DNA from 3 places in the Ruminococcus sp. J1101004sp1_RTP21198st1_B9_RTP21198_201120 genome. Region 1 is predicted to be linked to each of the others. Evidence: riboswitches for the same ligand, from Rfam matches in the RefSeq annotation. Region 1 holds a riboswitch; each other region holds the start of a gene.
What was found. A riboswitch is a leader RNA that binds a small molecule or an ion and turns the genes downstream of it on or off. The one in region 1 is predicted to bind cobalamin.
Positions count from the first base shown of each region.

Region 2: linked by a shared signal. The riboswitch ahead of AB5618_RS02875 (DUF6783 domain-containing protein) and the one ahead of AB5618_RS16270 (hypothetical protein) in region 1 are both predicted to bind cobalamin.
Region 3: linked by a shared signal. The riboswitch ahead of AB5618_RS08320 (sirohydrochlorin cobaltochelatase) and the one ahead of AB5618_RS16270 (hypothetical protein) in region 1 are both predicted to bind cobalamin.

Region 1 covers NZ_JBCOMI010000027.1:17,046-27,339, reverse strand. Annotated here, with positions in the region: gene AB5618_RS16275 (VanW family protein) at 92-1,522, shown strand; cobalamin riboswitch at 1,588-1,790, shown strand; gene AB5618_RS16270 (hypothetical protein) at 1,988-5,029, shown strand; gene AB5618_RS16265 (ABC transporter substrate-binding protein) at 5,087-6,286, shown strand; gene AB5618_RS16260 (iron ABC transporter permease) at 6,331-7,383, shown strand; gene AB5618_RS16255 (ABC transporter ATP-binding protein) at 7,385-8,485, shown strand; gene AB5618_RS16250 (YitT family protein) at 8,579-9,442, shown strand; gene AB5618_RS16245 (alpha/beta hydrolase) at 9,531-10,294, shown strand, end outside.
Region 2 covers NZ_JBCOMI010000003.1:77,468-87,761, forward strand. Annotated here, with positions in the region: gene AB5618_RS02855 (EutP/PduV family microcompartment system protein) at 1-436, opposite strand, end outside; gene AB5618_RS02860 (BMC domain-containing protein) at 443-820, opposite strand; gene AB5618_RS02865 (phosphatase) at 1,099-1,812, shown strand; gene AB5618_RS02870 (cysteine-rich small domain-containing protein) at 1,936-2,244, opposite strand; gene AB5618_RS02875 (DUF6783 domain-containing protein) at 2,338-2,436, opposite strand; cobalamin riboswitch at 2,705-2,893, opposite strand; gene AB5618_RS02880 (GDSL-type esterase/lipase family protein) at 3,125-4,171, opposite strand; gene AB5618_RS02885 (NlpC/P60 family protein) at 4,345-5,700, opposite strand; gene AB5618_RS02890 (N-acetylmuramoyl-L-alanine amidase family protein) at 5,983-7,503, opposite strand; gene AB5618_RS02895 (diaminopimelate dehydrogenase) at 7,814-8,800, opposite strand; gene AB5618_RS02900 (J domain-containing protein) at 9,094-9,753, opposite strand; gene AB5618_RS02905 (DUF5685 family protein) at 9,737-10,294, opposite strand, start outside.
Region 3 covers NZ_JBCOMI010000010.1:11,459-21,752, reverse strand. Annotated here, with positions in the region: gene AB5618_RS08340 (heavy metal translocating P-type ATPase) at 1-511, opposite strand, end outside; gene AB5618_RS08335 (metal-sensing transcriptional repressor) at 611-994, opposite strand; partial or broken gene AB5618_RS08330 (DUF6783 domain-containing protein) at 1,156-1,266, opposite strand; partial or broken gene AB5618_RS08325 (DUF6783 domain-containing protein) at 1,243-1,344, shown strand; cobalamin riboswitch at 1,416-1,592, shown strand; gene AB5618_RS08320 (sirohydrochlorin cobaltochelatase) at 1,796-3,118, shown strand; gene AB5618_RS08315 (hypothetical protein) at 3,254-3,862, shown strand; gene AB5618_RS08310 (sodium:alanine symporter family protein) at 3,925-5,322, opposite strand; partial or broken gene AB5618_RS08305 (DUF6783 domain-containing protein) at 5,350-5,505, shown strand; gene AB5618_RS08300 (flavodoxin family protein) at 5,609-6,175, opposite strand; gene AB5618_RS08295 (ABC transporter ATP-binding protein/permease) at 6,510-10,274, shown strand.

The DNA.
Region 1 (10,294 bases):
CTGCAATCTGCACACCCACTTTGCGGTATATTTTGCAGAAAGCCTTTTTCAAACACGCTCTAAAAAAGACTGCAAAAGGTAAAATTATTACATGAAAAAACAAGTGAAAAACGGTGTGATCAAAGTTCTGGTCATGTTTCTGATTCTCGCAGGTGCGTATGGGTTGTGGTGTCATTTTCTCACAGATAATGTAATCTGGAAGAAGCTTAAAATAAACGGCATATCTATTCAGGGAATGAGCAAAGAAGAAGCCATTGACGCAATTTCAAAAGATTTTCAGGAAAAATATAAGGACACACAGATGACCATTACCCTGAACGGAAAGAACTTTAAGGTATCCATCTATCCAGTTCTCGGTCTTGATGTAAAATCAATTGTAGAAAGTGCCTATGCTCTTGGGCATGGTTCCTGGTTTACTCATGGAACTGACCGCATCGAACTGATGAACAGCAAGACAAAGGAAAAAGTCACCCTTATGCCGGAAGCCCGAAATAAAGACGAACTGGACAAGATTCTGGAGGATGCCGGAATTTCAAAGGGATCCACCACTATACAGACTTCCTGTGAACTTACAGATACAGAGCTGGTTATCACTAAGGGAAAAACCGGAATCGGTCCGGATATGGATGCACTGAAAGAAGCGATTCTAAAAGCAATTTCCATAGAAGATTATGAAGCTGTTATCGAATGTCCTACTATGAAGACACCGCCAGAGGAACTGAATCTGGAAGCCTATTATGAAAAAGTACATACAGAAGCCACAGATGCTTCTCTGGGGAAAAATAATGAAATTATTCCGGCAGTTACCGGAATTTCATTTGATGTAAAGTCAGCTGCAAAGAAGCTGGAAAAAGCAAAAGAAGGTGCAGAGATCACCATTCCCCTTGAAATTACCCTGCCCGAAGTTTCTACAGAAGAGATAGAAGCCCTTCCTTATCTGAACCTTCTTGGTACTTATACTACATATGGTGGCGGTACCGAAAACCGTGTTGCCAATTTGAAGCTTGCCGTGGAAGCCTGTGATGGGGTGGAGCTTCAGCCAGGGCAGATTTTTTCCTACAACGATACTTTAGGTCCCCGTACAGAGGAACGGGGGTACAGGGAAGCAACTGTAATTGTAGGAGGCGAACACGCCCAGGATATCGGAGGCGGAATCTGCCAGATTTCCACTACGTTGTTTATGGCATGCCTGCAGTCTGATCTGACCATTGTTGAGCGTCATAATCACGCTGCCCGCATTGATTATGTTGAGGACGGTCTGGACGCAGCAGTGGTGTGGGGAGGTCAGGATTTCCGTTTTCAGAATAATACTGCTTATCCAATTAAAATTGAAGCCTCTTACGATGAAAAAGAGGAAGCCGTAACGGTATCCATTTACGGAACCAAAACTGACAATAATACGGTAGAAATTACTACAGAGCATTCCGATCCAAACACCTGTAAAACCTACCGCAGTGTCTACGATGAGAATGGAACACTTCTCCGTACGGATGAAGTTGGGTACAGTAAATACAAGCAATAACCCTATAAATCTATTGATTTCGACATAACGGTCTGCTATAATGAGGTGAATTGAATAAATCCGTTTTCAGTGCCAGACATATCTGTTTGCTAGAGCGTACAGATTGTTTTTCAACACGCTCTAAGAGGGAATCAGGTGAAAGTCCTGAACGATCCGGTCACTGTAAACAGGGAGTAGAATCCAGTGAAACCATTGGCATATTGCTGAGAAGGATGGATTCTGTGTTGATCTGTAAGTCAGGAAACCTGCTGAATTCGTTTAATGAAAGCTTCCGAAGAAAGTACTTCATTCTCATTAATATATTTGATAATACAATATATTGAATTTTTAGTGCCTGTTTTCTCAGAGGAAGCAGGCATTTTTTTGAAATAATCCTGTCAGAATTGCCCATTGTACAAACAGGCTCCAGAAGCAATTGGGATTTATTCAAATTATAAAATAATAGGAAGAATCGAGGAAAAAGAAATGAAAAGAAATTCAAAACGCTTTCTTGCACTGTTCCTTTCCGTCGCCATGACGGTCACTCCTGCTGTACTTACACAGGCAGAGAATGAGGATGCAAATGTACAGATTTCTGTTACACCAACTCCAGAGACAGAAGCGGAGAAGACTGCAGTTGCTGCAGAGACTCCTGTGCAGGAAAACGTAACAACTGAAGAAGAAAACACCGAAACTACAGCAACTCCGGCAGCCGGGGACGCCTCCGCTGTGGAAGAGACACCTGCAGTTACAGAAGCACCTGCCTCTGAGACCACTCCTGAGGTTACTGCATCACCTGCTGAAGAAAGCAAAAATGAGGAAGCAGAAGCTCCACAGCCTACAGCTGCACCAGAAACAACAGAAGAGGGCAAAACCGAAGAGACAGATAAACCAGAAACAAAGCCAGAGGATCTGAACCCAGATGGTTCCAACATGACCATTGACAAGGAAGATAACAGTGCATATAAAATGCTTAAAATCAAAAGCTCTTCTGCTGAATTAAATGGTGATAAAATTAAGATAACCCTCAATACTGACGGAAAGAACTATGAGAAGCTTTATCTTGGTTCTAAAGAAGATCCTGACGAAGCAAAAAATGCAGCAGCAATCGTTGGTACAGAAAATGAAGATGGTTATACTTTCATTTTTGAGGTTCCTGCCAGTGAACAGGTCCAGACTTTCAGCATCGTACCATTTTCTGTGAAAAATCAGAAATGGTACACAAATATGGCTTTGAAACTGAACGTTCCAGGAATGAAAGCCCCGGAACCAACAGCTACTCCAGAGCCAACTGCAGCCCCTGAGCCAACTGCCACTCCACTGCCAACTGCAGCTCCAACCCAGGCACCAGCCCAGAATGAGATTACAGATGCCGGAATCAAGCTTGTAAAAGAAAACGGTGATGAATTTGCAATGTTCGTAATCACCGGTTCCACTGTAAAGGTTTCGGAGGATAAATATATTGTCACACTTTCTACCGCAAAACAGAATTATGACATGATCTATCTTGGCAGTTTCAATGACTCCGATAAAGAAGCAAATGCCATCAAAGGAGTTGAAAACAGTGCAGGAGGCTATACCTACACCTTTGAAGTTACTGCAAGCAAGGAAGCTCAGACAATAGCAGTCGTTCCTCATTCCAAGAAGAGCCAGAACTGGTACGCAAAGGGTATATTGACGATTACCGTACCGGCAGTTCCAGGATATGGAGAGGCTGCTCCAACACCAGAACCAACTGTTTCTCCGGCGCCTACCGAAGCACCGGTTGAGACTCCGGCACCAACCGGAACACCTGCTCCAACTGAAACTCCAATGCCAAGCACAACTCCGGAAGCAGCCAACACCCCAGAGCCAACAGCAACCCCAGCTCCAGGCAGCTGTGCAAGCGGAATTTATAATGTTACAGTTAACTCCAGCTCATCTATGTTCCGTGTAATTGACTGTGTCCTCACTTCCAAAAACGGAAAAATGACAGCTGTTCTTACTTTAAGCGGAACTGGTTACGACTATCTATGTCTGGGAACAAAAGAAGAAGCTGCCGCAGCTGATTCCTCCACCTGGGTTCCATATGTGGCAGACGCAAATGGCAAATATACATATGAGATTCCTGTTGAAGCCTTGGACAATGGAATTGCAGTTGCTGCTTTTTCCCACAAAAACCAGATCTGGTATGACAGGATCCTGACTTTCCAGTCCAGCACTTTGAATAAAATAGGTGACGTACAGGATGATCCGCAGCCAGACACTGCTCCTGACACAACAGTCACAGCAACTCCTGCACCCACTGCAAAACCAAATAAAAAACCGACAGCAACCCCTACACCAACAGCAACTCCAAAGCCAGACAAGAAACCGGAAGAGGAATCCAAATACGAATCTGACTTAAGCGGCGGAACAGCATCTGTAAACAGTTCTACTACATTAGCAGATGGAACCTATACTCCTGACAGCTTCTCCTGGTCTGGTGGCTCTGGAAAGGTCAATATTTCCTGTAACAAAGTTACGGTAACAAATGGTCAGGCATATGCGACTATTGTATTCAGCAGTGAATATTACGGTTATGTAAAAGCCAATGGAAATAAATACTACGGTGCATGCGGCGGCGGAACTTCTACTTTCACAATTCCGGTAGCACTGAACCAGAATAATACGATCATTGGTATGACAACCAGAATGTCCCAGGCTCATGAAATCACTTACACCATTTATATCGCTTTAAAGGGTGCAAACGATCCGAAGAAAACAGACAAGGATAACCCGGCAGAGGACAACAGCATGCTTTCCACAGGAAACAAGAAGCTGGATGATTCTGCACCAGAGATCACAGGTCTTGAGTATAAAGACGAAACTACTCTTAAGCATGCAAAATACTTTAAGCTTTATCACTACGCAAAGGGCATTACCCTTCTTGAAGTAGATATGACAACAGATACTGCAAGAAAACCGGAAACTGTTGATTCCGGAAAAGAAAATGCAAAAACAGAAGCTGCTGATTCCCAGGAACTTACAGGTACAGAAAAGCTCTACATGGGCAATGTTGTAAAATACCTGATCGTACCTGAGGGTGCTGTTATCCCTGCAGGACTTGATAAAGATGTAATCGTGATCAACCAGCCGGTAGAATCTGCTTATGTGGCTTCCACAGATGCTCTTAACATTTTGGATAAGCTTGATCTTACAGACAAAGTTACTGCTCTTGGAATGGAAAAAGGGGACTGTACGGTAGACAGCCTTACAGCGGCTCTGGAAGATGGTTCCGTAACTTTTGCAGGAAAAGATGAAGATACAGATTACAAAGCTCTTGTAAAGAGTCAGTGCGGTATTTCTATCCTTTCTTCTGATATTCTCCCGACAGAGGAAGCAGACACAGAAGCAAAAGAAAACCTTCTGAAAGATTCCGCAGAAAAATATTCTACTCTGAAAATCCCGTTTATCGTGGACCGTTCTGCAGATGAAAAGGATGACAATGCAAAAGCTGAGTGGGAAAAAGCTTACGAAGCAATTTTTGTAACTGATGAGGAAGAATAAATTATTATTCTTCACCATATGCACAGTAGCAAGAATAATCAGCAGGAGAAAATAAAAATGTATGACAAAAAGCTGAAATATAAAATTTTAAGTATTTTTGCAGCAACAGTTATGACATTTACTGCCATTACTCCGGTATGGGCAGAAGAGGAGAACCTGGAAGCAGATGCTTCCGGGGAGACTTCTTCTGACACATCAGAAGAAAATGCTGCACCTGAAATTGCAGGTCTGACCTATGAATCCGCCATGGATCTGTCTTTTGCAGAATGCTTTGACGTGTATTATTACAATGACGGTTACAAACTTCTGGACATCCATGATGATGCCAGATATCTGATCGTCCCAGAGGGCAAAGAGGCACCTGATGATCTGGATCCTGAAATCCAGATCCTTCAGCAGCCACTTGACACCATCTACATGGCAGCCACTTCCCCAATGGCATTGTTCGATGCAATCGGAAGTGTAGACTCCATTAAGCTGTCAGGTCTTGATGCTTCCGGCTGGTATATCCAGTCAGCAGCTGATGCTATCAATAACGGCGAAATGACTTTTGCGGGAAAATACGATGAACCGGATTACGAGCTTCTGGTAGGTGACGACTGTGATCTTGCAATAGAGTCTACTATGATCCTTCATGCACCGAAGGTACAGGAGATGATCGAAACTCTTGGAATTCCTGTTTTCACTGACCGCTCCAGCTATGAGAGCCAGCCCCTTGGACGTACAGAGTGGATCAAGCTTTATGGCGCAATGATGAACAAAGAAGAGGAGGCAAAGACCTTTTTTGACCAGCAGGCACAGGTTATTGAGAAGCTAAAGGACTTTACAAATACGGAAAAAACAGTTGCGTTTTTCTACATCAATACCAGCGGTTCTCCTGTAGTACGTAATCCTAAAGATTATATTTCCAGTATGATCGAGATTGCCGGTGGAAGAAATGTATTCGCAGATCTTCAGGATGACAGTGGAAAAACTTCCGTTGCCATTACCATGGAGGAATTCTATAATACTGCGGCAGATGCAGATTATCTGATCTACAACTCCAGTATTGATGCGTCTGTAAAAAGCATAGACGATCTTCTTGCAAAAGAAAGTCTGATGGCTGATTTTAAAGCCGTAAAAGAGGGAAATGTCTGGGTAACTGATGATTCCATGTACCAGCATACAGATACAATTGGTGAACTGATCACAGATCTGAACCTGATGCTTACCGGCGGAAGTGAAGAGGATATGACTTTTCTTCATAAGCTGAGCTGACAGCAGGTTCTGTTGTAAATGAAACAAAAATGGAGAAAAATAAAATGAGCAATCAATCCGCTGGAACCAGCTTCCACATGGAAAATTTTAAGAGACGATCTCGTTACGCTATGGTTTTCATTCTGCTGATCCTGGCCTTTGGCCTGATCACAGTTTTGAATATCAACACAGGAAATGTTCATATTTCTCTGTCTGAGATCATAGATATCCTGCTGAAAAAAGCCACAGATACAAAAGAATACAGCATCATCTGGAAAATCCGTCTTCCCAGGATCCTGATGGCTGCCATTCTTGGAGGTGCCTTATCCCTATCTGGTTTTCTTCTTCAGACCTTTTTTGAAAATCCCATTGCAGGACCTTTTGTTCTGGGAATTTCTTCCGGTGCGAAAATGGTAGTAGCTCTTACCATGATTTATTATCTTGGCAGAGCTGTAAACGTAACTTCTTACACTCTGATCATTGCAGCTTTTATTGGTTCCCTGATTTCCATTGGTTTTATTCTTCTGATTTCAAAAAGGATCAAGCACATGGCCACCCTTCTGGTTGCTGGAATCATGATCGGCTATATCTGTTCTGCAGTAACTGATTTTGTGGTAACTTTTGCAGATGATTCCGATATTGTAAATCTTCACGGATGGTCACAGGGAAGCTTCTCCGGTATGAGCTGGAGTAACGTTTACATTTCCTGTGTGGTGGTAGGAATTACCCTGATCCTGACTTTCCTGCTGTCAAAGCCCATCGGTGCTTATCAGCTGGGAGAAGCTTATGCACAAAGCATGGGCGTAAACATCAAATTCTTCCGCGTTGCTTTGATTTTGCTTTCCAGTATTTTATCAGCAACTGTAACTGCTTTTGCAGGACCGATTTCTTTCGTTGGAATTGCAGTCCCATTTCTGATGAAAAGAAGCTTCGGCACATCCAGACCACTTATAATCATTCCGGGAACATTCCTGGGCGGTGCAGTTTTCTGTATGATGTGTGACCTGATTGCCAGAATGGCTTTTGCCCCTCTGGAGCTGAATATCAGTACCGTTACCTCCATCTTTGGAGCACCTGTTGTTATTTTCATGATGTTGCGAAAGAAGAGAGGAAACTGAAATGGATAATTACTATTTTCATATGGATAACCTTTCTGTCGGTTATGATAAAAAGGCCTTAATTCATGATATCTGTATTGGAATAAAAAAAGGGGAGATTGTAACTCTCATTGGTCCAAATGGTTCTGGTAAATCTACGATTCTGAAAAGTATCACAAGACAGCTGCAGATCATTGGTGGAAAAGTTTACTTTGATGATCGCAATCTGAATTCTTTTTCCTATAAAGAGCTTTCCACACGCATGGCAGTAGTTCTTACGGAACGAATGCGTCCGGAGCTTATGACCTGTCATGATATTGTGGCAACCGGACGCTACCCTTATACAGGCAGACTCGGTATCCTTTCAAGAGAGGATGAGGAAAAGGTAGAGGAAGCCATGAAAGCGGTGCATGCGGAATCGCTTGGCAGTCGTGACTTTAACAACATCAGTGACGGGCAACGTCAGAGAGTGCTTCTTGCCCGTGCGATCTGCCAGGAGCCGGATATTATTATTCTGGATGAGCCAACCTCTTTCCTTGATATCAAACATAAGCTGGATCTTTTATCTATTCTTCGGGATATGGCAAAAAAGAAGCAGATCACAGTTATCATGTCTCTTCACGAAATCGATCTGGCACAGAAAATTGCAGATAAAATCATCTGCGTAAAGGGAGATACTATTTCTCATTTTGGAAAGCCGGAAGATATTTTTGAAGAGAACATGATCAAGGAGCTGTATGAGATCAATAATGGATTTTTTGATCCCCTGTTTGGAAGTATTGAGCTTCCGAAACCAGACGGAGAAGCCAAAACTTTCGTAATCTGTGGGAACGGCACTGGTATTCCCATATTCCGTCAGCTGCAGAAAGAGCATACACCTTTTATTGCAGGTATTCTTTACACAAACGACGTAGATTACCGCCTGGCAAGACTATTGGCTTCACAGGTGATCACGGAAGAACCCTTCATGGAAATCAGCGAAGAAGCCTTCCAGAAGGCGCAAAAAGCCATGGAAAGCTGTGAGAGGATAATCTGCACGGCTGTGCCGGTTGGAAGCTGCAATAAGCGGTTAGGAGAGCTTATAGATGCAGCGAAGAAGAGCGGGAAGGCAGAATTTGTATAATTCTGCCTTGCGGGATTCTTTGATTCCGTTTCTTTACAGAACTCATTTTTTACGTTATACTGAGTTCACTGAAAGAAGGAGAGGACTCGTTTTATGAAAAAGAATATATTTACAAAAGACAACCTGATGTTCTTTATCATTCTAAATCTGGGATTGATTTTTACAGCGGTTGGAATTGCTATTTTTAAAACACCCAACCATTTCGCATTTGGTGGTACATCTGGTCTGTCTATTATCCTTTCTACCTTATTTCCGAAATGGAATGTAGGTGCATTTATGTGGATCGTCAATGCAGCACTTGTTGTACTTGGATTTTTCTTCCTTGGAATCCGCTCCATGGGCTGGACTGTCTATTCCTCTTTTGCCCTGTCTTTCTATGTAAGTGCCTGTGAAGCTATTTATCCCCTTAGTTCGCCACTTACACATGACGTGTTCCTGGAGCTGTGTTTTGCAGTTATTCTCCCAGCAGTGGGAGCTGCTATGGTATTTAATGTCGGTGCCTCCACTGGTGGTACTGATATTGTGGCAATGATTTTGCACAAATATACCAGCCTTGAGATCGGGCGTGCCCTTTTGGTCAGCGACCTGGGAATCGTACTGATCGCTGCTTACCTTTACGGTGCCCAGACCGGACTTTACTGTATTCTTGGAATGATCCTGAAATGCACTGTAGTAGACAGTGCTATTGAGAGTCTGAATCTGAGAAAGGTATGTACGATCATTAGCAAATATCCGGAGCAGGTAGAAGAGTTCATCATCAATGACCTGCATCGTTCTGCCACAGAGCAGAAGGCCTTTGGCATCTATACCAAGAAGGAGCAGAAGGTAATGATGACTGTGCTTACCCGAAGCGAGACCAACCGTCTTCGTATTCATTTAAGACAGATTGATCCCCATGCATTTATTACCATTGTAAACAGCAGCGAGATCATTGGAAAAGGCTTCCGTTCTATCTGATGCCTGCCAGCTAATGCAGAAGACTGATTTTTCCATAACAGAACAGTCTGATGAAGCTTGATTTTAAAACCAGAAAGGAATACAGGCCATGATTTCCAAAACCATGCGAGCAATTCTCCACACCCTTTCCTACGGCAATATCGAAGTGGAATCCTCCCGCAGACTGGTGGACATTAAGAAGCTGGATGCCATGAATATTTTTCTGAAAAAAATGGATATCCAGATTTTCAACGAGGACTACGAAATCCCTCTGCGGATTTATTTTCCTACTGAAGAAGCCATGACAAACGGGGTGGAAAAAGGCCATACTTTTCCAGTTCTTCTATTTTTTCATGGCGGAGGATGGGTGACAGAAAGTGTGGATACCTATAACCGTGTATGTGCCAGAATGTCCCAGTCTACCGGTCATATTGTAGTATCCGTGGAATACAGGCTTGCTCCTGAATATCGTTTTCCAACGGCTCTGATGGACTGTTATGCAGCAGCGAAAGCGCTTTACACCAATAAGCTGATCCTGAATACTGATCCCCGTAAAATCACTATCATGGGTGACAGTGCCGGAGGAAATCTTGCAGCCGCAGTTGCTCTTATGGCAAGAGACAAGGGCGACTTTCAGGTATTCCGGCAGATTCTTATTTATCCAGCCTTATATAATACCTATACAACCGCATCTCCCTATGCCTCTGTGCAAAAGAACGGCACCGACTACCTGCTTACTGCAGTGAAAATGCAGGATTATCTGAATCTGTATGAGAGCTGTCCGGAGGATCGGGTCAACCCTTATTTTGCACCTCTTCTGGCAAGAGATTTTTCTAATATGCCAGAAACCCTGATTCTCACAGCAGAGTTTGA
Region 2 (10,294 bases), on a different contig from region 1:
TTACATCGCCATCTTCCCTGAGATATTCCAAAATCTCCGGAATGCCCTCCTGCTGCCTGGAGTCTACATAAAAGATTTTTTTACAGCCGGCAAGCTCCAGCCAGGACGTGGCAAGTTTTACATTTGCATCCGGATTGTGGATTTTGGTAACAATTCCAATTACTTCACGGTTGGCCATACAGGTAATGCAAGGTGGAAAAAGACAATAAGGTTCCGTGGCAGATACCAGCAGACCTACCACATCTGATTCATATGTATACAACGCCAGGGCGTGTCCCAGACCTTTCGTCTGGGCATACTCTCCTGGCGTATCTACGATCACATCAAAATTATTTACATATTGTGTTTTATGATAATGTATTTTTTCACCACGCAGGGCCTGGGTCAAAGTAGTTTTTCCAGCCTCGCTGCGACCGATCAGAACAAGTTTCTTCATATTCTGTCAAGTCCTTGTAATGGGGCATAAAGTAAAGCCCAGTTTATTTCCCACATAGTCCATAATTGCGCTGGTAGAAGCTTCTACTTCCGACACAGTACCTGTGATGATCAGGCTTCCGCTGAAACGGTCAACAAACCCCAGTTCAATGCCAGATGATTTCATCGCAATATCTGCCATAATGATAGCAGTTTCTGCCGGACTTACAGTCATGATCCCAATGGCCGCTCTTGAGTAGTCCAGCGACGGATCAAGACCCAGCTTGGTGTAAAGAATCTTATCCGGATTGGCAATGATATGTGCCAGGGAAATCTGCTTGCCTGGTACAAGCTCCTGTACGATTCTCTGTTTCATTTCCGGAGACATATTATCTGTGTATCCCATTTTCTCCTCCTGAATAAAGAGTTTTATTTTCTGATTTGATTATACCTTTCTGCTTTCCAAGTGTCAACAAAAAGCAACATTTCCTGGCATGTTATATGTGGTTTTTCTTGTAGTGCAATGTTGTTTTTATTTGTTTTCTCTGTTTTTTCTTATTTATGATTGACATGTTTTTTGCCCTCTGGCATACTAAAGTTAACTGTAAATGGCTTTTCAAAACACTTTTATAGTGAAATTACCAGCTGCATATATTCACGTAATCTTGACTAGGAGATGATTTTATGTATCTTTCTGATATACACACACATTCCATTGCCAGCGGACACGGCACAACCTGCACCATCAGCGACATGGCAAAGGCTGCTTCTCAAAAAGGGCTGAAGCTTCTTGGAATCACAGACCACGGACCAGCCACTCTAGCTGCCGGAACTTCTTCTTATTTCCGAAGCCTGATCTATTCGCCCAGGAAGCGTTTCGATGTGGAATTATTATATGGAATTGAACTGAACATTCTGGATACCGATGGAAAAACAGATCTGCCACAGGAGCTTCTTGATAAGCTGGACTACGCAATCGCCAGCATGCATTATCAGAATTTCCGGCCAAAGACCAGGGAAGAAAATACTGCTGCTTTTCTGAACGTAATGAAGAATCCGGTTATAAAGATCCTGGGACACATTGATAATCCCCAGTATGACATAGATTACGACGCAGTTGTAAAGGCTGCCGGTGAAAACGGTGTTCTCCTTGAGATCAACGAAGCTTCCCTGGCGCCTTACGGATATCGGGGCGATACACAGGCCAACTGCGCGCAGATTCTGTCCTGTTGCCGGAAGTATCTGGTTCCAATCGTGCTTTCCAGTGACAGTCATGGAACAGAGCATATTGGAGACTTCACTTATGCCGCTGATTTCGTTCATAATGCTATGTTTCCAGAGGGTCTGATTCTCAACAACCAGATTCCGAAATTAAAGATGCTGTTAAGCATACGATAAAAAGGACCCAGCTTGCAGAATTCCAATGGAATTTTGCATTACGCAAAAACTCTCCGAGAAATATAAATACGTAAGCTTAACTTCGTATATATTCCGGAGAGTTTTTTATACTTATTTCTTTGATTACTCATTTTCATTTTTATGATCTGCTTCTCTTACTTTCTGCATCATCGCAGCAAGTTCCTGATATTTTCCTGTCACATAACCGTAGTTTTTCTTCTTATGAGGGAGCTGACAATTCGTACAATCTTTAAATCCCTTCTCATTATATTTGAAATTTCCGCCGCATTTGTCTCCAAGGGCATAAAGCGGGCAATAGCAGAACAGACAGTTAAAGTCCTCCGGATCAGCTCCTCTATGACAGGGAAAATACTCACATTTTTTATGACTGAAATAAGCGTATTCTTTGTCTTCCCAATATTTTTTCTCCATATTTCTCTCCTTATCTCATACAACTCAAAGCAAAATATTCTTTATATTCTATTTCGTAATGCCCAAAAATCAAATGCTAAAAAAGAATCCCGCTTACAGGAATAGAATACGGCCAGAGAGTGTTTGAAAAAGTTTTTCTGCAAGATGTACGTCACAATTTGCGGGAAATTGCGGGAATGATTCTTCAAGCATGCTCTGGAAAAGTGTAAAAAAAATACCGCATATGCGGCTTCTGGATCATCATTATTTAAGAGGGAGCGATGCTACTCCGGGGTAGAATATGATCCGTTCATATATACGCGGAGGGAACGGTTTCATCCGAAGTAGTATCGCCTGCCATTTAATCTGTATAATTCTTCTGAACAGGCGATCATTCCATAAAAAATGTCCACTCACAAAAGCGGACAACATCTCAGGGCTGCGGATTCCCCAAAACTGGTTGTTACACTTTCATCGGAAGTTTAACCTCGCCATACCAAGCAGGTTTCCTGGCTCCAGGATCATCACATCATCTCTCCTTCTCATGCGCAAGCACAATGGACTATGAGATTCGCTCCTCTGTTACAGTGACCGGATCGCTCAGGTTTCTCACCTGATTCCCTCTTTCTGCCAGCTTGTAGCTGTCAGCACTTAATATGTTCACTATGGAATTATACTGACATCATAGTACCACCGGTCACTGTCTTTGTCAACCCTTTGAAAGAATTTTTGTTATTTTTTTATCAACCAGAGTTACTGTTTACTGGCAACGTTCCGCGAGGTGTTTTTTGTGAACAAAGTTCACAGAAAACCCGAGAATTAAGTTTGCGCAGCAAACGCTACTTCTTGTGCTTGTCACAAGAAGGTTCGTCTTTCTGTGCATCGCGAAGCGCGTTACTGGTCACAGCGTGACCAGTAACGTCATTTTCTCCAGAATCTTCTCCGCCAGGATTTTCGCTGTTTTTTCATGAGATCTGTGCCCCGGGTGCTGCCTTGATCCAAATTCTCCTTCCAGTGTATCCGGAAGCTTCACAAATTCTACGCGCTCATCCCCTGTTTTTCTTTTATAATTCCCCACCGCTTTCTCAAGCGTCGTAGAAATTCCATCTCCCAGCATTCCATAACACCACAGAATATAGCTTTCCGGATTACATATGCGCAGTTTCCTCAAAAAGTCTTCCACAGCCTTTCCAACCCTGTCCATATTCTTCGTGCCGCTGCCGTCGTTTGTCCCCAGATTCACCACGATCACATCAGGCTGAAACTTCTGGAAATCCCATTTTTCCATAGCACCCAGTTGTTTGTTTCTTTCTCCATTCAAAAGACCGCATACCTGCTCATAATATAGCGGGATTGCCTGCTGCTCATTTCCTTCCCAGGAACAGAAAACACCCCAGCCACTCTGACTGATGCAATTGTACACCGCGCCCAGTTCTTTTGCTGCCATATATGCATAATTATCCACAGCATTAAAGCAAAAGGAATTCCATGTCATTTCTTCTCCTGCACCGCTGCCACCCTCACCAGAGGTAATGCTGTCCCCGATTACTTCCAATCTGAGCTTTGGTATTTCAAGAGGTAAGAACTCACCGTCAGTTTCAACCTCCAGCAGCTGAAGCAATGTTTTTTCATCTGTGGGAAACGCAGGGGTATCACGAAGAAGCTTTACATTTCTTACCTTATCCATTTCCATATTACGGAAAAGGCAGATTTCCTGTTCTCCCTTATTTACCATAAGCCGTTGGGACAATACACCATCTATGATCACATCCACCCATGGCTCAAAGGCATCATAATCGGAGCGGATTTTCACCCATATTTCTGTTGCTTTTACATTCAGTTCAATTCCAGAGGCGGTCCAAAATAGTGTTACAGGCTCCAGACTGCCATTCGTTCTTCCTAATATTCTTAAATATGGAATTTCCTTCATCTGATAATGATTCAGCATTTTTCTCTTCCTCTCATCTGGCTATATAAAAATATTTATGTTACGATTTTCAGACAATACTTTTATTCTTACTATACTTCTTTTTTCTTTGCTTTTCCACATTATTTCCAGAAAAAAAAAGCCCCTTCCGGATTTTCATCTCCGGAAAGGGCTCACAAATTCATTTATTCAGATTACACAAGACGTCTTACAGAAGTAATCGTTCTGTATGCAGCATTATCGCTGACCTTGATGCCATCTCTGGCATTGGATGCATGTACGATCTGTCCATTTCCCATATAGATTGCAACATGTCCGCCATAGCAGATCAGGTCGCCTGGCTGAGCATCCGCATAGGATACTTCATATCCGGCATTCTGCTGCTCATAAGATGTTCTTGGAAGACTTACGCCAAAGTTCGCGTATACACTCTGCACAAAGCCAGAGCAGTCAGCGCCACTGGTAAGACTTGTTCCTCCCCATACATATGGGTTTCCAACAAACTGTGTTGCATAGGATACGACAGAAGATCCGGAACCAGAAGAACTGCTGGCTGAGGAACTGTCAGAAGAACTATCTGAGGAACTGTCGGAGCTGCTTGCATCGGAATTGTAATCAACTGTATTGTCGGTATCAATTACATTACCATACTCATCATATTCATAATCAGAAGATCCATCAGAAGAACCGCTTACAACATTTCCGTCTTCATCATACTGAACATCTTCAGAGGAATTATCTCCGCTCTGAGCTGCTTCCTGTGCAGCAGCAGCTGCTGCGGCCTCTGCCTCTGCCTGGCGTCTTGCCTCTTCTTCTGCGGCAATGCGTTCTGCCTCAAGCTGCTCAATTTCTGCCTGCTGCTGTTCCAGAAGGTTCGCATACTCAGTAGCCTGCTGCTGTGCATATGCGATCTCGTTCTCGCAATCAGCACTGTTCGCACGGGTTACATCCAACTGATACTGAAGGTTAGACTGCTGAGCCTCATATTCTTCCTTCATAGTCTCAAAATCAGCTTTCTCCTGCTCATACTGATCTTCTAACTTCTGAACCTCCTCAATCGTTCTTGCATATTTCTGAAGGCTCTCTCTGTCCTGCTCATACATCTGCTGTGTATACTCAGCTCTTGTAAGAAGGTCTGCAAGGTTATCTGCATTTAACATCATCTGGAACCATGCATTGTTTCCACCTTTTTCATAAAGATACTGAATACGTTTCTTCATGGCGCTGTACTGTTTATCCTTGGCATTCTGAGCCTTGGTCAGGTCGCCCTGTGTTTTCTCAATTTCTGCTTCCTTGGAAGCGATATCACTCTCAAGAGTCTGAATGGAAACCATTACATTTACAAGATCAGAATTCAAAGATTCGATCTGGCTCTCAAGCTGCTGCTTCTGATCCCACAGAGCACTCATACGTGCGTATGTAGCATCCAGCTGCTGGCTTGTCCAAGCCTGCTCTTCTCTTAAATCGCTCTCACGGTCAGCCATTACGCTTACAACCTGTGAACCGCACATTAAAATTGCCAGTGTCAGACATACAATTCTTTTCTTCATGTTTCGTCACCCTCGTTAATCTTTTTGATAATCTAAAAAGCTCAATTTGTAATATGTTTGCAATATTTCGTTCAATCTTGCTACATATTAGCACACTCTCGCAAAGATTTCAAGCCTAAATTGCAATAAATTTTAAAATTTTGTAACATTTCGTAATACATTTGTCTAAATAAGACATCTTAGAGCGTGTTTGAAAAAGGCTTTCTAATTCAACGAAATTTCCTGTTACGCAAAAAGAGAACCAGTATTTCCACTGATTCTCTCTTGTATATTACTTAGCCATTATTTTCCAAACAAATCGTACAAAATCTGATCTGCTGTCATATTGTAATAACCATCCGGATCAGAAAGTGTATCTCCATTCCATCTCAGATAGTTACCATTTCGGATATAGTTTCCAACTGATGGATGATAGTTGAAGATGCTGTATCCGGAATACAAGGACATATATTTCTTCGCAAGGGCTGCAGCCTCACTGGAATAGCTTCCTGTAGGTGTGGTAGTTCCGGAAATCTGGACACCTGCCTGCGGAGTGGAATGAATGATAACAACACTCTTATCACTGCACTGTCCAAGAACGATCCATGTGTGGCCATCATTGTATCCGATATCGCCAGGCTTCAACTCCCAGCCATTCTGGGACAGATAAGACTGATTCACGATTGAGCCCCAGCCTTTGCCCTTGTAATAGCTTCCAATTTCACCTGAAACCACTGTGTATCCGTATCCTACACCTGACTGTGTCTGCATTACCTGATAAGCAGACCAGCCTACAAAGCCTGAACAGTCAAATCCTTTCGCACGATTGGAAGTAGAAAGATCACGGTAATTATTGTAATCATAACTGGATGGATTCGCCGACCATTTATTATACCAGCTGGTCATGGTATCGCTGAGACCCTTTCTTGTGGAATCATTCCATCCGCCGCCCCATACGTAAAGTGCTTTTCCAACAGGTAAAAGTGCTCCTGCAAGATAATTCTTGATGGTCTTATTTCCTGTATTTCCATTCGGAGAAGGATCATCCTTCTTCTCTCCCTGGCATACACCAGTACTGGAAAATGTATATGTAACACCATCAATAGTCTGTGTGCCTGTGTACATCGCGCCTGTAGTAGGATCAAAATAGTACTTTGTACCCTTGTCTGTATTCTCCACCCAGCCGGTCGCCATAGCTCCGGAGCCGCTGTAGAAATAATAGGTCACATTATTGATCGTCTTAAAACCAACTGCCATGATTCCATTGGTAGCAGTTTTCGATGTAGTGTCAAAATACCGCTTCACTCCTGATGAGCTAGTCAGCCAGCCAGTGGCCATAATTCCCGTTTTGGAAAAATAGCGGATATTTCCTTTGCTGTCCTTTACAAAACCGGTAGCTGCAACGCCTGATTTCGCGTAAAGGTAATAGGTCTTTCCGCCAAGCTTCAGCCACTTTGTCTTCATGTATCCGGTTGACGGTGCAAAGTAACGGCGCTGTCCCTTGGAATTGGAAAGCCATCCAGTTACCATAACACCTGCTTTGCTTGTGAAATAACGCTTTCTGCCCTTTTTATCTTTCACCCAGCCTTTCACCTGAACACCGGTAGATTTATTAAAATAATATTTCTTACCGTTCAGGGTAAGCCATCCTTTGACTTTCTTGCCGTTTTTATAGTAGTATGTTTTCCCTTTTACTGTACGGAATCCATTCTTCGTGGCAGCCTGTACATCTCTTGATGTACTCTGGCATGTAAAACCGGCTGCCATAAGCATTACCAGCAGCAGGATACTCCAAAGTCTGAATTTTTTACATTTGTTTTGCATACTTACCTTCCTTTTTAATTAATCTGTTGCTGTCCACAGGTAATACTGCTGTCCAGCAAACACAACCCCTGTTATTATCATCTTCAAGTTTTTACAAAGTTGTTACAGCTTTATGTAGCTCATTATATTACAGTTTCCATCTATCGTCAACCCGAAAGTAAAACTCTGTAAAGTTTTCACAATATTTTCGTATTATTTTCTCTTTAAAAGCAATGTTTTCAAAGGTATTTTCAATAAAAAAAGAACAGCCCCACACAATGCGAAAGAACTGTCCTTTTATAAATTCTGTAATATTTCTGTTATAAAATGATTATAACAGATGTTTTCTTAATTCTTCTCCGCTCAGAGCGCTTAAGTAAGCAGGTGCTACATCAAATACCGTCTTGCAGCCATTCTGTCCTTCCTGGTTCATGCGGTATGCAGCTCTTGCATATGCAATGATTACAGAAGAAGTAAATTCCGGATTAGAATCCAGTTTCAGGCTATATTCGATCACATGGCTGTTCTCATCATTCCAACCGGTCTTGCCTGTGCGGATTACAAATCCACCGTGCGGAATTCCGCTGTGGTCACGTTTCAGTTCCTCTTCGGAAATAAAATGTACAGTGGTATCGTATTCATCAAAGTAGTTCGGCATAGTCTTGATCTCATTCTCAATTCTTGCAAGATCAGCGCCTTCCTCAGCTACTACGAAACACTCTCTGGTATGTTTCTCTCTTGTAGTAAGCTCCGGATTCTTTCCGCTTCTTACTGCTTCCAGAGCAGACTCAACCGGGATGGTGTACTGTTTGCCATCTTTTACGCCTTTGATACGGCGGATTGCATCAGAATGTCCCTGGCTTACACCTTTTCCCCAGAATGTGTAATCCTTGCCGTTTGTCAGGATTGCATTTGCATACATGCGGTTCAGGGAAAACATTCCCGGATCCCAGCCTACAGAAATAATTCCCACATGACCGTTCTCAGAAGCCGCTTTATCCACATTTGCAAAATGTTCCGGGATTCTCTTATGGGTATCAAAGCTGTCTACCACATTGAACCACTGGGCATACTTAGGTGTCTGCTCTGGCAGGTCAGTAGCACTTCCACCGCAAAGAATCATAACATCAATCTGGTCTTTCATCTTCTCAGCATCATCTACAGAATATACCTTCGCTGTCTCTGTCAGAATTTTAACAGTCTCAGGAGCACGACGGGTAAAAACTCCCACCAGTTCCATATCAGGATTGTGTTTGATCGCACATTCTACGCCACGTCCCAGGTTACCATATCCCAGGATACCAATACGAATACTCATTATCTGATTCCTCCTATACTACCGCACACCAGATGCACGCTCCCCACAAATGGTCAGGCAGCTAAATAAAGCAGCATTATCCCATACGAACGTCAGATGCTTCACGTCTGCGGTATCTATATCTATTTCACGCTTTAACAGTTTAATACGTGCGAGTTTTCTTGTCAATTGATTTTTAACAAAATCTGTCATTCAAAGATTCCGGTTCTCTGGTAACATCAAAACACCTCAAAAAAAGAATACTGTACAATGGCATCTTTCTCCACGGTACAGTATCATAAACTTCTACTTTATCAACAGCACAGCACTCCGCTTCCCGGACAGCACATTCCGCAAAGCGCATTCGCCAGACAAAGCTTCAGGCACATATCATCCCCTGCCACTGGCATTCCTCCAAACGGTCCCTGCTGTGTCTCATACCAGCTTCCGCCACCTTCCATCCGGTTCAGGAGCATACGGTACTGCTGATTATTCGGCTCCTGGCGCACAGCTTCACGAATATGCTCCAGCGCTTTTACATTATTCCCCATTCCCATGTTCGCCATGGAGGAAATATAATACCACTCTCCATTCTTCTGGGAAAGGGAATTCAACACATTCATAGCCTCCTGATAATGTCCGCTCTGAACAAAATTAGCTGCTGCACGTCTGCGCACACTTTCTTCATCTTCGTAAGTGCTCTGGCGCTGCTGTCCTCCAAAGCCGCCAAATCCTCCATATCCATAACCACCGTATCCGCCGGAAGATCCACCACTGCTTCCATACTCGCGTTCTCTCATGATCTGCTCATATGCCTGCTGTACTTCCTTAAACTTCTCTTCTGCCTGATCCTTGTTCGGATTGTTAATATTCGCATCCGGATGGTACTTCCGGCTTAACTTTCTGTATGCCTTCTTTATTTCTTCATCTGTTGCATTTCTGGAAACTCCCAGTACGCTATATGGATCCAACATGTTCTTTCTCCCGTTCTTCCCTGCGTTTCCTGCTCACTTCCTCGAAGCGGCACCACACACCGGAATATAAAATGTTCCGAAGAATATCCCCATATTTAATAATAGGAAGCTTCTCGAATTCTCTGCAGGTTTCTGCCATCATCATCATAAGGATCTGGCGTACTTCCCCTTCAAACCCTTCCATTGTATATTTTTCTGCGAAAGGATTGTAATCTTTATTTTTTACATCTTCTTCCACATCATCATATGCATCCAGAAGATAGATGAATTTGCCAAGATAAAAGCCAATTCTTCGAAGGCTTTTCTCCCACTCATCCTGCCTGTAAGCAAGAATCTCCTCCATAATATGCCCAAAAATCCCGGACATTCTGTCTATATCTGTCTCTCCCTGTTTCTCCAAAGCGGAAAGCTCATCCAGAAGTTCGACGATCCGCTTCGCCTTATCTGGATAAAGTTTTAACAGACAGTTATTTTTCCCCTCAAGAAGCCTGGCGTAACCAAGCTTCACATATTTCCTGTCATCGTTCCAGTCATCCAGACA
Region 3 (10,294 bases), on a different contig from region 1:
CCATGGAGCCGAGAGCTACCAGGGTATCCATGTTCGGAGAGCGGTGCCACAGACTCCTGAAGCCACTGATGAAAAATTTCTGATTGATGACCATGACGATTCCTGCAAGAAGCAGCTGTACAAGTCCCATGGCGATATGGTTGCCATCAAACCAGGCTGGCAGCGGCCATCCCCACATCATGTGTCCCATGGAAAAGTACATCAGCACCAGAAGGAAACCTACTGATGCAATGAGTCGTTTCCTGAGAAGTGGCGTTTCATGATCTTCCAGGGCTTTTTCAGCATCGGAAACGGATTCCTTCTGACCGGAAGCCCCCTTCAGGCTGCAGCCGTATCCGGCTTCTTCTACAGCTGAGACAATGGCAGAGGCTGAGGCGGTTCCTTCTACCCCCATGGAATTGGTAAGCAGGCTCACGGAGCAGGAAGTAACTCCCGGAACCTTGTTTACCGCTTTTTCTACACGGGCGCTGCAGGCTGCACAACTCATGCCGGTGACGTTGTATTGTTCCATAATAAATTCCTCCTTCGATTACAGTGTTTCGATACCGACGGACTGCTCCGCACATTCGTACCTCCGCAGGCAGGTACACATTCGGAATACGCTGATATCTCACTTCATTAGCTTCTGCAAAGTTGCAACCAGCTCATCAATGGTTTCGTCTTTACCGTCACGGATATCTCTTGCCACACAGGTTCGGATATGATTGGCGAGAAGTTCCTTATTAAATGCATTCACAGCGGCATTTACAGCTGCTGACTGAATAAGAATATCGTTGCAGTAAGCGTCATTCTCCAGCATTCCTATAATCCCCCTTATCTGGCCTTCAATACGTTTTAGACGGTTTACCAGCTTCCTGCGCTCTGCTTCGGAACGATCGGTGTGCTTGGTACAACAGCAGGAACAGACCTTCTTGGTAGTTTCCTGGCTGGAAAGAGTTGCAGGATCGGCTGCGGTGTGGCTACGGCAGGATTCGGATTTATGATCAGCTGTCATAGGCGGACTCCTTTCCTTATATACCCCTTAGGGGTATGTACTTGATGAAATCAATATATACCCTGGCGGGGTATTTGTCAATAAGTAATTCACAGAAAACCCGAGAATTGCGGCGCGAAACCATGCGAAAGCATGATTTCTGTGCATCGCGAAGCGTGTTGCTATGAACGGAGTGAATAGTAATCTGTTTGAAAAATTATTCCCGCAATCTGCACGCCCCACTTTGCGGTATTTTTTGCCCGAATTCAGTTGCCGTAGCCCGCTACGGCGCCCTCGTCCGGACGAAATCTTCTACAAATTGTGACGCACATCTTGCAGAAAGCCTTTTTCAAACATACTCTAGTTCATAAAAAATACATAAAAAGTTCATAAAAAATATATAATAATATGGTACATATTAAATATCCGAGTCGAATATGTATAATGGTTATAGCGCGAAGGTTGCATCATGAACATGATGCGCAAAAGAGAATCCGGTGAGAGTCCGGAACGATGCCGTCACTGTGTAAGGGAATTGCTTCAGAGCCCACTGGGAAACCGGGAAGGGGGAGCAGTGTTGACTGAAGTCAGGAGAACTGCCTTGGCGTGGAATCTTAGGTCTGCGGTACACAGAACCTGTATTCTCATAACGATACATGAATATTTCCTGAATGTTTTTTGGAAGAAAAGTGTGTATATGAGAATGTGTGCAGTCGCAGAAAATGCGGCTGTTTTTATGCAATGGGAGATTGGTGATAAATTTCCCATGGGATTCTTTATACGTGATTCTATCCGGAAATACAAAAAAAAGAGGAAAAAGAAATGAAAAGAAAATCTTTATTAGCAATCCTTCTTGCAGCTTCTATGGCAGCAAGCATGACAGCAGCAACAGCAACTGTTGCATTTGCAGAGACAGAGGAAGCGGCAGAGGAGACAACAGACGATGCAGAAGCAGCTGATGATGCTGAGACAACAGACGATGCTGAGGCAGCTGACGGTGCAGAAGAAGCTGATGATGCAGAGACAACAGACGATGCAGAAGCAGCTGATGACACTGCAGATGCAGATAAGGAAGCGGCTGATAAAGTAGCAGCACTTATCGATGCTATTTATGTTCAGGAGAGAACAGATGATACAGATAAGCAGTGCAAGGAAGCTAAAGAAGCATGGGATGCCCTTACAGATGCTCAGAAAGAGCTTGTAGAGGGAGAAGAGGCAAGCCCAGAGTATTTCGGACGTGATACAGGTGATGCTTCCAAGGATGATCCTCGTAATCAGGACGAGATCGGTGAGAATGAGCTTCTTGTAGTAAGCTTTGGTACATCCTTTAACGACAGCCGTGCAGAGGATATTAAGGGAATCGAGGATGCTCTTGCAGAAGCATTCCCGGATTGGTCTGTAAGAAGAGCATTTACCGCTCAGATCATTATCAACCATGTACAGGCAAGAGATGATGAGCAGATTGACAACATGCAGCAGGCACTTGACCGTGCAGTAGCAAACGGTGTTAAGAATCTTGTAGTTCAGCCTACACACCTTATGCATGGTGCTGAGTACGATGAGATGGTAGAAGCTATTGATGCTTACAAAGATAAATTTGAATCTGTAGCAATCGCTGAGCCAATGCTTGGTGAGGTTGGCGATGACGCTACCGTTATCAACGATGACAAAGCTGCTGTTGCTCAGGCAATCACAGATGAAGCTGTAAAAGAAGCTGGATATGACAACATGGAAGCAGCTGCAGAGGATGGAACTGCATTTGTATTCATGGGACATGGTACTTCCCATACAGCAAACGTTACATATGACCAGATGCAGACACAGATGGATAACCTTGGATTTACAAACGCATTCATCGGTACTGTAGAGGGTGAGCCAGAGGATACAGCTTGTGATGAAGTTATCAATAAAGTAAAAGATGCCGGATTCAAGAAAGTAATCCTTCGTCCGCTTATGGTTGTTGCTGGTGACCATGCAAACAATGATATGGCTGGTGATGATGATGACTCCTGGAAGAGCATGTTCGAGGCTTCTGGAGATTTCGATGAGATTGACTGCCAGATCGAAGGTCTTGGAAGAATTGACGCTGTTGAGCAGCTTTATGTAGCTCATACTCAGGCAGCTATTGATTCCATCACGAAATAATTATCTTGGTATAAATTGTTATTGCAACAGAACAAAAGCAGCTGCTCCTACACTGTGGGGCAGCTGTTTGAGTAATAAAACAAATACGGCACACACAAGTGCACCGTAAATAAAGAAAAAGCAAGGAGAGTTATTATGAAACGTTCATTAGTTATTTTATTAACAGCTGTAAGTATTTCCGCTATGACAGCAGGAACTGCATTCCCGGCATTTGCAGAAGCCACAGAGGCTGAGGCAGAGGAAACCACAGATGGTTCAGAGAATGCCGTAGACAGCGAACTTGAAGACGGTGTTTATGGTGTAGAGTTTGACACAGACAGCAGTATGTTCCATGTAAATGAGGCTTGCAACGGAAGAGCTACCCTCACTGTAAAGGATGGTAAAATGACCGTTCATATTACTCTCGTTTCCAAGAATATTGAGAATGTTTTCCTTGGAACAGCAGAGGATGCACAGAAAGACGGTGCTGAACTGATTCAGCCTACTATTGATAAGGTAACTTACAGCGATGGCATGACAGAGGAGGTTTATGGATTCAATGTTCCAGTAGAGAAGCTGGATGAAGAATTTGACCTGGCAATCATTGGTAAAAAGGGCAAATGGTATGACCATAAGGTAAGCGTTACGGATGTGCAGGAGCAGACTGAGGAAGAAAAAAATGCAGTTGAGATCGGTGAGGAAGAGAAAAGCGAAGATGCTGATACAACTACAGATGCAGCTGCCGAGGAAGAGAATAAGGATTGATCAATAATCTGAAAGGGACATCACATGAGCGAAAACGGTTCATGCGATGTCCCTTTTTATATTTATTTTGTTTTGCCCTCACCGGCAAAATATTCTTTTGTCAGTTTCACAACTGTACCGGAAAGCAGGAACAAAGCAATCAGATTGGGAATTGCCATAAGACCGTTAAATGTCTCAGCAATGCTCCACATCAGTCCAAGGTTGGCAGTTGCGCCAAGGATGGCAACCAGGGAATAAATAACCATAAAAGGTTTGATCACTTTTTCAGAGAACAGGAACTCGATGCAGCGGGCACCGTAAAGTCCCCATCCGACTGCTGTGGAAAAAGCGAAGCAGCACATGGCAACTGCTGTAAAAATGGATACCCAGCTTCCATATGTAGAAGTAAATCCAAGGATAGTAAGCTCTGCGCCAGCTGCTTTTCCATAATCAACAGCAACGCCGCTGCAAAGGATAACCAGTGCAGTCAGTGTACAGATCACGATGGTATCTGTAAAGACTTCGAAAATACCGAACATACCCTGTTTTACAGGCTTTTTGGTATCTGCACACGCATGGGCAATGGATCCGGTACCAAGACCAGCCTCGTTAGAGAAGATACCACGGGAAACACCTTTTTTTAAACTTGTGAACATACTTAAAACAATGCCGCCTGTTACAGCTCTGGGCTGAAATGCCCCTCTGAAAATAGAAGCGAATACAGCTGGTACATTCTGAATGTTCAGAAGGATAACTCCCAGTCCGAGAAGAATGTAAAGCAGAGCCATAAATGGAACCAGCTTTTCGGTAACATGGCCAATTCGTTTGATTCCGCCAAGAAGGATCATTGCGATCAGAATGGCAATTATGATTCCGATGATCAGGTTGGAAGTAGAAACGGCGCTTTCGCTGATCACGTTATAATTCAGCAATGCAGAATTGATGGCAGTGGTGATAGTATTGACCTGTGTAGCGTTACCGGTACCAAATACAGTGAGCACGCCGAATGCTGCGAACAGATAAGCTAGCCAGTGCCATTTTTTGCTAAGACCGTTCTTGATGTAATACATAGGACCGCCTACCAGTTCGCCGTTGGCATTGATCTCGCGGTAGTGGACAGCCAGAGTAACCTCAGCATATTTGGTGCACATGCCAAACAGTGCAGAAACCCACATCCAGAATATGGCTCCGGGACCGCCGATCGCGATAGCACCTGCTACACCGGCGATATTGCCAGTACCGACCGTGGCTGCAAGTGCTGTACACACTGCCTGGAAAGGCGTGATAGCACCGTCAGATGCGTCGCGTTTGCGGAAAATACGTCCAAGGGTTGTTTTGATTGCGTAGGGGAATTTGCGAATCTGAAGAAAATTGGTGCGGATACTAAGATAAAGACCAACTCCGAAAATACAGACCATTGCAGGAACGCCCCAGATAAAATTATTTACAGCGGTGTTGATGGTTTCGATTATTTGCAGCATAAAATACCTCTCTGGAAGTTTTTTTTGATGTATGCGAACGGAACTTCTTCCATGTCACACACATTATTAAACTGGTGCAGCCAGAGCCTGTTTGAAAAATCATTCTTGCAATCTGCACGCCCGTTTTGTGGGAAATTTTGCTCGAATTCAGTTGCTGTAGCCTGCCACGGCGCCCTCATCCGAGCAAAAACTCCCACAAATTGTGACGCACATCTTGCAAAAAGCTTTTTTCAGATATGCTCTGGAGCTTCATTTATGTGAAGACATGACAACTACTGCACCATATTTAGCGGATAAAATTTGTCTTGATCTTATCTTCCGCCTGAGGAACTGCAATACCTGCCGCTTTCCCTGCTTCCAGGGATTTCAGAAGCCATGCCATATTGTTTCCAAGTGAGCGCATGATCTGAAGTCCTTCTTCATCCTGCGCAACTTCTGCAGGAGTATTTCCGTGAACCATGTTCCAGTAGTTAGCAGATACAACAGGCATTTCATGATAGCTGAAATATTTCTGAAGAACGTCTAAAGTAGCTGTGGTGCCGGCTCTTCTTGCAGAAGCAACTGCTGCAGCTGGTTTGTGGAGCATGTCTTTGCCTGCCATGGAGCAAAGCTTATCCATAAATTCAATGATCTGTCCGGATGGGGAAGCCCAGTATACCGGAGAACCAACGATAAGCGCATCTGCTTCTTTTAATTTCGCCGCGGCGGCTTTTACATTATCTGTATCCGGATTTCCAGCTTGGAAAATCTCAGTATCAATTCCATTATGATTCAGTGTTTTTGCCACTTCACTAAGTGCGGTGAACGTACAGCCTTCCTTGCGCGGGCTGCCATTTAAGAGTAAAACCTTCATGTTTTTCATCCTTTCTGAAGTAAGTTATATCAGACTGCGATAGCCGCAATCTGCATGCATCATCTCTCTAAAGCGGTAATGTATCTTCTTATTATACGATAGAAATAGTTGGATTTCAAGAGAATGGTTTTATTTTAAAAACACAATATGTTCACAATTTAAGATTATAATAAAAAATATTTGAACTATTCAGCAAATATTATTCCGCAAGGTATTTTATGTGAATCTGACTCACATAAAAATCGAAATCTTCGGCGCCCCACTTTGCGGTATATTTTGCCTGAATTGGTGAATGGTTATAAACATTTATTATGCGACAGAAAGGAAGTAGTAAGTGCTTCAGATCAAAGACATACACAAAGAATACAGAACAGGAAATTTGGTACAGCGTGCCCTGGACGGAGTGAGCCTTAGTCTTCGGGACAATGAATTTGTGGCAATTCTTGGTCCCAGCGGTTCGGGAAAAACCACTCTTCTGAATATTATTGGTGGTCTTGACCGGTACGATAGTGGCGATCTGATCATCAATGGGATTTCTACGAAAAAATATAAAGACAGGGACTGGGACTCTTATCGAAATCATACCATAGGATTTGTGTTTCAGAGTTATAATCTGATCCCACACCAGACAGTTCTTGCAAACGTGGAGCTTGCCCTTACCATTTCCGGTGTATCAAAAAGTGAGCGGAGACGCCGTGCAAAAGAAGCTCTGGAAAAAGTAGGCCTTGGTGCCCAGATCCACAAAAAGCCAAGTCAGATGTCAGGCGGTCAGATGCAGCGAGTGGCAATTGCCAGAGCACTTGTAAATGACCCGGAAATTCTTTTGGCGGATGAGCCAACAGGAGCCCTGGATTCAGATACCAGTGTACAGGTTATGGATCTTTTGCAAGAGGTCGCAAAGGAACGATTGGTAGTAATGGTCACCCATAATCCGGAGCTTGCTCAGCTTTATGCCACCAGAATCGTGACGGTAAAAGATGGGCGGATCCTTTCTGATACAGATCCGTTTGTGATAGACAGCGAGAGCATGGCACCTCCTGTTCACAAGAATATGGGAAAATCCTCCATGTCCTTTTTTACTGCACTTTCCCTTAGCTTTCAGAATCTGAAGACTAAGAAAGCCCGGACCTTACTTACTTCTTTTGCAGGCTCCATCGGTATTATCGGAATTGCGCTGATCCTTTCCATATCAAATGGTGTAGACAAATACATTACAAATATGGAAGAAGAAACACTTTCAGAATATCCGTTGCAGATACAAAGCACAGGAGTGGATCTTACCTCTATGATGATGGGAGCAGCCACAGCGCAGAGTGGGAAAAAAGATGGGGAAGTAGGAGTTGCCCAGATGGTGACTAATATGTTCTCCAAAATGAATTCCAATGATCTGGAGTCTCTGAAGGTTTACCTGGACAGTAATGAAAGCAGCATTTCCCAGTATGCAAATTCGGTGGAGTATACGTATTCTGTTTCTCCCCAGATTTTTCTGGAAAATGGAAAAAATATCCGACAGGTAAATCCGGACAAATCTTTTTCGGCTATGGGTTTGGGCTCTGGTTCCTCCAACAGCATTATGTCTTCTACCATGAGCACTGATGTTTTTCATGAAATGCCGGAAGATGCTGATCTATATAAGGATCAATATGACGTGAAAGCGGGAAGATGGCCTGAAAATTATAAAGAATGTGTACTGGTGCTTACTTCACAGGGCGATATCAGTGATTTTCTCCAATACACTCTTGGGCTTCGGGACGGTAAGGAACTGGATGATATGGTTCAGAAATTTATGGCAGAAGAGGCAGTGGAAACGCCAGAAAACGAGGGTCCATACACCTATGATGAAATCCTGGGGAAGAAATTTAAGCTGGTAAACAGTACCGATTATTATGAATATGATGAAGAATATAAGGTCTGGAAGGATAAATCAGACAACAGCTCTTATATGAAAAAACTGGTGAAAAACGGAGAAGATCTGACAATTGTGGGAATTGTCCAGCCTGTGGAAGGTGCCACTGCTTCCATGCTCACTGCAGGAATCTGTTATACCCCGGAGCTTACCAAACATGTGATCGAGAAGGCTGCTTCCAGTGAAATTGTGAAGCAGCAGCTGGCGGATGAAAAGATAAATGTTTTTACCGGAGAGGAATTTGGAAAAGAAGACAATGAGAACAGTAAGTTTGACATGGAATCCCTTTTTTCCATTAACGCGGATGCCCTGCAGGAGGCCTTTCAGGTAGATCTCAGTGGATTTAATATGGACCTGTCCAGTCTTTCGGGGCTGTCCTCCGGATTGAATGTGGAAATGCCGGATATGCCTGACATGTCAGCTCTGGCTGGAAATATAAATCTGGATGAGAGCAGTATGCCGGATCTTTCCAAGCTTATCAAGCTGGATGACCTTGATCTGGATCTTTCCCATATGATTGATCCGGAAGAAATTCTGAAAAATCTTCCGGCAGACCAGGTTCCGGATATGAGTCAGGCGCTGAAGTCAGTGAAGTTTGATTTTACAGAAGAGAAGGTAACTGCTTTGCTGAAAGAGGTTCTTACTGGTTATCAGGATAGCATTAAAGATAAACCGGAAGCAGATATGGATAAAATGCAGGCAGCATTGAAGCAGTATCTGACATCAAAAGAGATGAACGAACGTCTGTGCAAGGATCTGCAGGAGCTGGTGAAAAATAACGTGAACGTGGATATGTCTTCGGAAAAACTGATCGCAGTGGCTGTGGGGCTGATGAACCAGTATCAGGAGTATGCCAAGGCAAATGGTATCACTCAGACAGATGTGGCCAGCATTCTTGCCTTTTTAAGTCAGGGAGAAATCCAGCAGCAGATTAAAGAGGAAGCAGAGAATCTGGTTAAAAACAGCGTGACAGTGAATATTACCACAAAGCAGATACAGGATCTTCTTTTGCAGGACGTTGTAGCTGCTTATCCGGAGTATGCCAGAAATAATTCCCTTCCGGATCCGGCTAATCTGGGAACCTATTTTCTGGAATATATGCAGACAGAGGATGGGCAGAATCGTCTCATGAATGGACTTATGACTCTTGTGGATACCAGCGAGGTGCAGACGCAGTTTTCCCAGGCAATGGAAACTTACATGAAATCCATGATGACTTCTTTCACAGATGCGATCGCAAAGGGGATTGAGTCAAAATTTACAGAGATAATGGAACAGGTGGAAAAACAGCTTACAAAGGGAATTCAGACTGCTATGGAGCAGATGATGGGAAATATCAGTTCCGGTATGCAGGAGGCAATGCAGTCTGTGATGGCCAGCGTGTCATCCAGTATTACTTCTGCAATGAGCCAGGCTATGAGCGGACTTGGCGGATTGGGAAGCAGCATGGGAAATATGGAAGATGCGCTTTCCATTGATCCGGAGGCTTTTGCAAAAGCAATTCAGATGAACATGAATGAGGACGACCTCTCAGAGCTTATGATGTCCCTACTGTCATCTGAAAATTCTTCTTATGACGGAAATCTGAAAAAGCTTGGATATGCAGATCTAAATGTTCCTGGCGGAATTAATATCTATCCAAAGGATTTTGAAAGTAAATCAGAAATTGTAGGTATTCTGGATCAGTATAACGCGGATATGGAAGCGGCAGGAGAGGATGAGAAGGTGATCACTTATACGGATCTTGTGGGAACGCTGATGTCGTCAGTTACGAATATTGTAAATATTATCAGTTATGTTCTGGTGGCTTTTGTAGCGATTTCCCTTGTGGTTTCTTCCATTATGATCGGTGTTATCACGTATATCAGTGTTCTGGAGAGGAAAAAAGAAATTGGTATTCTAAGAGCGATTGGTGCTTCCAGGCACAACGTGTCACAGGTGTTCAATGCGGAGACGTTTATTATCGGATTTTGCGCAGGTGCTATGGGGATTGGAATTACATTGCTTCTTCTCATTCCTGCGAACAGCATTATCCGGTCACTGGCTGACGGAGTGAATGTGAAGGCGGCTCTTACTCCTGTAGCAGCAGTAGTTCTGATCGGACTGAGCGTGGTTCTGACTCTTCTTGGCGGACTGATCCCATCAAGAAAAGCTGCTAAAAGTGATCCGGTGACAGCGCTTCGAACTGATTAAAATAACAGAATTTGATGACT